Regions from separate parts of the Klebsiella sp. HN106 genome, predicted to be linked through region 2. Evidence: predicted binding sites of a transcription regulator. Region 2 holds the regulator's gene; the other holds the start of a gene.
The links. Region 2 encodes LexA, which represses DNA repair genes until DNA is damaged. Its sites were predicted from a motif close to TNCTGTATGTACATACAGNA; they were not measured.
Positions count from the first base shown of each region.

Region 1 (3,415 bases), on a different contig from region 2:
GGAAACGCGTCCGATGCCGCAGCATAATGCCTTCGCCTGGTTCTATGTCGGGGCGTTTCTGGTGGCGGCGGTTGCCTGGTCGATACTGGGCAATGCGCAGAAAATGCCGGAAACCTCTCTACAGTGGGGCATTCTGGTGTTTCTTGGCGTGGCGGCATCGGGGATCGGCTACTTCATGTGGAACTACGGCGCCACCCAGGTGGATGCCGGTACGCTCGGCATCATGAACAATATGCATGTACCTGCCGGGCTGCTGGTGAATCTTGCTATCTGGCAGGAGCAGCCCCGTTGGCCAAGTTTTATTACGGGAGCTCTGGTGATCCTGGCCTCGCTGTGGGTCCATCGACGCTGGGTCGCTCCGCACTCCGCACAAACGGTAAATGGTCGCAAGCGTGGTTCCGCGCTGAGCGAATAAACGCCTCGGTCACCGGCTGGCGCTGTTCGCCGTCGCGTACCGCGGCGTATAGCCGGCTCCACAGTCCCTCGCCCAGGGTTTTGGTCACCACCAGACCCTGGCGCTCAAAGCTTTCCACAACCCAGTGCGGCAGGGCGGCGATGCCCATCCGCGCCGCCACCATCTGAATTAACAGCAGCGTATTGTCGACGCTCTTCAGCTGCGGGCTGATCCCCGCAGGCTGCAGGAAGTGACGCCAGATATCCAGACGAGCGCGCTGGACCGGGTAAATCAGCAGCATCTCGGTTGCTAAATCCTCAGGCGCAATGCGCGTCTTTGTCGCCAGCGGATGATCCGGCGCCATCACCAGACGCACTTCGAAATCAAACATTGGCGAATAGTGCAGACCGCTGCGCGGCAGGATATCGGAGGTCATGACCAGATCCAGCTCACCCTGCTGCAGGCCCGGCTGCGGGTCGAAGATCACGCCGGACTGAAAGTCCACTTCCACATGCGGCCAGCGGGCGCGGAAGCTCTCCAGCGCCGGCGTGAGCCATTGAATACAGCTATGGCATTCGATGGCGATACGCAGACGAGTTTGCTGCGGCTCATTGCAATCCTGCAGGGCGCGGCTGATTTGCGGCAGCACCTGGTTGGCCAGCTGGAGCAGGATTTCACCCTGCGGCGTAAAGCGCAGCGGCTGACTTTTACGCACAAACAGACGGAAGCCAAGGCGCTGTTCCAGATCGCTGAACTGGTGGGACAAGGCGGATTGAGTCTGGTGCAGGGCCGCTGCCGCGCCTGCCAGCGAACCGCTGTTCCGCAACGCCTGGAGCGTTTTCAGGTGTTTAATTTCGATCATGAAAGTCCTTCACTTCGCCATGAATAATTTGCGCTTGAGGAATATACAGTAACTGCCAATTATGGATGTGTAAACATCTGGACGGCTAAATCCTTTATCTTTCGAATTTATGGTGCGTTGGCTGCACTTCCTCACCCCAGTCACTTACTTCAGTAAGCTCCTGGGGATGAGCAAGTTTGCCGCCTTCCCTAAATCCGAAATCTTTCGGATTGCAATTATGAGGCTCAAAAAATGACAATTATTAATCACACCCTCGGTTTCCCTCGCGTTGGCCTGCGTCGCGAGCTGAAGAAAGCGCAAGAAAGCTATTGGGCGGGCAATATCAGCCGCGAAGAACTGCTGGCCGTTGGCCGGGAACTGCGCGCTCGCCACTGGGAACAGCAAAAGCAGGCGGGCGTTGATCTGCTGCCGGTTGGCGATTTCGCCTGGTACGACCATGTTCTGACCACCAGCCTGTGGCTTGGCAACGTGCCGGCTCGTCATCAGAACAAAGACGGCTCCGTTGATATCGATACTCTGTTTCGCATGGGTCGCGGCCGTGCGCCGACCGGCGAACCGGCCGCGGCGGCGGAAATGACCAAATGGTTTAACACCAACTACCACTACATGGTGCCGGAATTCGTGAAGGGCCAGCAGTTCAAACTGAGCTGGAACCAGCTGTTGGATGAGGTGGACGAAGCGCTGGCGCTGGGCCACAAAGTGAAGCCCGTCCTGCTTGGGCCAGTCACCTATCTGTGGCTTGGTAAGGTGAAAGGCGAGTCGTTCGATCGTCTGAACCTGCTGCACGATATTCTGCCGGTTTACCAGCAGGTGCTGGCGGAGCTGGCAAAACGCGGCATTGAGTGGGTGCAGATTGATGAACCGGCGCTGGTGCTCGAGCTGCCGCAGACGTGGCTGGACGCTTTCAAACCGGCTTATGAGGCGCTTAATGGCCAGGTTAAGCTACTGTTGACCACCTACTTTGAAGGCATTACCGATAACCTCGACACCATTACCGCGCTGCCGGTGCAGGGTTTGCATGTGGATCTGGTCCATGGCCAGGATGATGTCGTCGAACTGCATAAGCGCCTGCCTGCCGACTGGCTGCTCTCCGCGGGCCTGATCAACGGTCGCAACGTCTGGCGCGCCGATCTGAGCGAAAAATACGCGCAGGTTAAAGGGATTGTCGGCAAACGCGAGCTGTGGGTCGCCTCTTCCTGCTCCCTGCTGCACAGCCCGATCGATTTGAGCGTGGAAACGCGGCTTGATGCCGAAGTGAAGAGCTGGTTTGCCTTCGCCCTGCAAAAATGCCAGGAACTGGCGCTGCTGCGCGATGCGCTGAACAGCGGCGACACCGCTGCGATTGCTGACTGGAGCGCACCGATCCGGGCCCGTCGCTATTCAACCCGCGTGCATAACGCGGCGGTAGAGAAGCGTCTGGCAGCCATAACCGCTCAGGACAGTCAGCGTCAAAGCGGCTACGAAGTTCGCGCCGAAGCGCAGCGCGCCCGCTTTAAGCTGCCGGCCTGGCCGACCACCACCATCGGTTCTTTCCCGCAGACTCCCGAGATCCGCGGCCTGCGTCTGGACTTCAAAAAAGGCCATCTCGACGCTAACCGCTACCGCACCGGCATCGCTGAACACATCAAGCAGGCGATCGTCGAGCAGGAGCGGCTGGGGCTGGACGTGCTGGTACACGGTGAGGCCGAACGTAACGACATGGTGGAATATTTTGGCGAACATCTGGACGGCTTTATCTTCACCCAGAACGGCTGGGTACAGAGCTACGGTTCCCGCTGCGTTAAGCCGCCGGTGGTGATTGGCGACGTCAGCCGTCCGGAGGCGATCACCGTCGAGTGGGCAAAATACGCACAGTCGCTGACCGACAAACCGGTAAAAGGCATGTTGACCGGTCCTGTGACCATTCTTTGCTGGTCCTTCCCGCGCGAGGACGTCAGCCGTGAAACGATTGCGAAACAGATTGCCCTGGCGCTGCGCGACGAAGTGGCGGATCTGGAAGCCGCAGGTATCGGCATCATCCAGATTGACGAACCGGCGCTGCGCGAAGGGCTACCGCTGAAACGTAGCGACTGGGAGGACTATCTGGCGTGGGGTGTGGAAGCTTTTCGCATCAATGCCGCGGTGGCGAAAGATGACACCCAGATCCATACCCATATGTG
Region 1 is NZ_JBLURD010000017.1:27,000-30,414, reverse strand. It holds gene ACSIPU_RS26035 (carboxylate/amino acid/amine transporter) at 1-415, shown strand, start outside; gene metR (HTH-type transcriptional regulator MetR) at 303-1,256, opposite strand; gene metE (5-methyltetrahydropteroyltriglutamate--homocysteine S-methyltransferase) at 1,488-3,415, shown strand, end outside.
Region 1: metR (HTH-type transcriptional regulator MetR) is a predicted target of LexA. The motif match lies at 1,288-1,307, and genes of this name have one in related genera.

Region 2 (3,415 bases):
CCGCCGCGACGGAAAATCGGCCCGGCAGGCCAGAAGTTCAGGTTGATACCGGCGGCGATATGCGGCGGAACCAGGCCCTGATGATAAATCACGTACGAGAGCAGCAGATAATCCATATGGCTGCGGTGGCACGGGACATAAACGATCTCGTGGCCTTCGTGCGCCAGCTGGCGCACGCGCTCGGCGTTATGCACGTTAATGCCCTGATACAGTCGGTTCCAGGTAAAGCCCAGCACGCGGTCTGTCAGGCGAATCATCTCATAGGAGAAGTTCGCGGCGATCTCTTCCATCAGGGCGATAGCGTTTTGCTGCGCCTTTTCATGAGAAATTTTCTTGCTGCGCGCTTCGTCTTCTACCGCACGGGCAATGGCTTTCGACGCCAGCAGTTTATTGAACAGATCCTGGCGCGCAGGCAGGCGCGGACCGACCGCCGCCAGACGCTGACGGGCGAAGTGCATACGCGCCACGCGGGCCAGCTTCTGAGCGATAGTTTTATCGGTGCCGTGTTCGTCCGCCATTTTACGCAGCGAGACCGAAGGCGAGAAACGCACAAAGCTGTCGCGGCCCAGCCACAGAACGGCGAAGAATTTCTGAATGCCGTTGAGCATGCGCAGTGGCGGGTTAACCTCGCCTTTTTCACGCCCCGGTGCGCGACCGAACATGACCGAGACTGGCACCATTTGCACATCAAGATCGGGGTGATTACGGTGCAAATCCAGATAGTCGTGAAAGAGCTTGATAGACTCTTCTTTCGGCGTGTAATAGGTGAATACGCGCGGTCCGCCGTGGATAAATACGTAGCGCGGAAGCAGGGCGCCGTCGATCTCCAGCGGCTCCAGCGGGTCCGGTAACTCATGCTCCAGACATTGCGCGCGCAGCGTCAGCAGGTCCGCCTTCGAATTGTAGGGCAGGACGTACATAATGGGCCGCGAGGTATCCAGGCCTAACTCTTGAGCAGGTTGTGCCGGAATCGACTTGCTTTTTACCAGCGCCCTTAATGGTAAATTCAGTAATTTATAGTAAATTCGTTGCCAGCCAGACATAGACGATGTGAAGCCTCTGGTTAATCATGCAAATGCGCCGCAAGAATAACAGAAAGTGCGCAAAATTTCCGTTGTAACGCGGCAAACGCGTACACTCATTGACGTCATTTACATAAAAAGGTTTGTTTGATGGCCAATAATACCACTGGGTTAACCCGAATTATTAAAGCGGCAGGGTATTCCTGGAAAGGATTCCGGGCGGCATGGGTCAACGAGGCCGCATTTCGTCAGGAAGGCATCGCGGCCATCATTGCCGTGGTGATTGCCTGCTGGTTAGACGTCGATGCCATTACCCGGGTGCTGTTAATTGGCTCGGTCCTGATAGTGATGATAGTTGAAATTATCAACAGCGCGATTGAAGCGGTCGTGGACCGTATAGGCCCTGAGCATCATGAGCTTTCCGGGCGCGCGAAAGACATGGGCTCTGCGGCGGTTTTGCTGGCGATTGTCATCGCGCTGATCACCTGGGGAACCCTTTTATGGGCAAATTACCGCTAACTCCTGTCGTAGCGGCTCGCAAAACGAAAAGAAACTCCTGATTTTTGTGTGAAATGTGGTTCCAAAATCACCGTTAGCTGTATATACTCACAGCATAACTGTATATACACCCAGGGGGCGGAATGAAAGCGTTAACGACCAGGCAGCAAGAGGTGTTTGATCTCATTCGGGATCATATCAGCCAGACGGGCATGCCGCCGACGCGTGCGGAGATTGCTCAGCGCTTGGGGTTCCGTTCCCCAAACGCGGCGGAAGAGCACCTGAAAGCGCTGGCGCGTAAAGGCGCAATCGAAATCGTTTCCGGCGCCTCCCGCGGTATTCGTCTGCTGACGGAAGAAGAAACGGGCCTGCCGCTTATTGGCCGCGTAGCAGCAGGGGAACCGCTGCTGGCCCAGCAGCATATTGAAGGCCACTATCAGGTCGATCCGGCCATGTTTAAACCGAATGCCGATTTTCTGCTGCGCGTCAGCGGTATGTCGATGAAAGACATCGGCATTCTTGATGGCGACCTGCTGGCAGTCCATAAAACTCAGGATGTGCGTAACGGCCAGGTAGTTGTGGCGCGTATTGACGAAGAAGTGACCGTAAAGCGCCTGAAAAAGCAGGGTAACGTCGTCGAACTGCTGCCGGAAAACAGCGAATTTTCGCCAATCGTGGTGGATCTTCGTCAACAAAGTTTCACCATTGAAGGCCTGGCCGTCGGCGTTATTCGCAACGGCAACTGGCAGTAAACTCTTCCTCTCGCGGCATCATCTGATGCATGATGCTGCGTCGTTTTTCCTCTTTTTGGCACTCTCTCCATGTTTTTTAACGCCGCCGACAAAGCCCTGTGGCGCTTAGCGCTGCCCATGATCTTCTCCAATATCACCGTTCCGCTGCTCGGACTGGTGGACACCGCCGTTATTGGTCATCTCGATAGCCCGGTTTATCTGGGGGGCGTGGCGGTTGGCGCAACGGCAACCAGCTTCCTCTTTATGCTGCTGTTGTTCCTGCGAATGAGTACCACTGGGCTGACGGCCCAGGCGTACGGCGCTAAAGATCCGCAGCGTCTGGCGCGTGCGCTGGTGCAGCCGCTGTGCCTGGCGCTGGCCGCCGGGGCGGCCATTGTGCTCTTGCGGATGCCGTTGATCGACCTGGCGCTGCACATCGTCGGCGGCAGCGAAGCCGTGCTCGAACAGGCCAGACGCTTCCTTGAGATCCGCTGGCTAAGCGCGCCGGCATCGCTGGCGAACCTGGTCCTGCTGGGCTGGCTGCTGGGCGTGCAGTACGCCAGAGCGCCGGTGATCCTGCTGGTGGTCGGCAATGTTCTTAACATTGTGCTCGATGTATGGCTGGTGATGGGTCTGCATATGAACGTGCAGGGGGCGGCGCTGGCAACGGTCACGGCAGAATACGCCACTTTCTTTATCGGCCTGCTGATGGCAAGGCGCGTGCTGGCGCTGCGCGGCGTTTCCCTGTTAATGCTAAAAAACGCCTGGCGCGGCGATATACGTCGCCTGCTGGCGCTGAATCGCGACATCATGCTGCGTTCGCTGCTGCTACAGCTTTGCTTCGGTGCGGTAACGGTATTTGGCGCTCGCCTCGGCGCCGATGTCGTCGCGGTCAATGCGGTTCTCATGACGATGCTGACCTTTACCGCCTACGCGTTGGACGGTTTTGCCTACGCCGTTGAGGCGCACTCCGGGCAGGCCTACGGCGCGCGTGACGATAGACGGCTGCTGGCTGTCTGGCATGCGGCTTGCCGCCAGTCAGGGATAGTGGCGCTGGCGTTTGCGCTGATTTACGGACTTGCCGGCGAACAGATTATTGCGTTGCTGACCTCGCTGCCTTCCCTGCAGCAGCTGGCCGACCGCTATCTGGTCTGGCAGATGATT
Region 2 is NZ_JBLURD010000003.1:324,086-327,500, reverse strand. It holds gene plsB (glycerol-3-phosphate 1-O-acyltransferase PlsB) at 1-1,043, opposite strand, end outside; gene ACSIPU_RS12530 (diacylglycerol kinase) at 1,173-1,541, shown strand; gene lexA (transcriptional repressor LexA) at 1,664-2,272, shown strand; gene dinF (MATE family efflux transporter DinF) at 2,342-3,415, shown strand, end outside.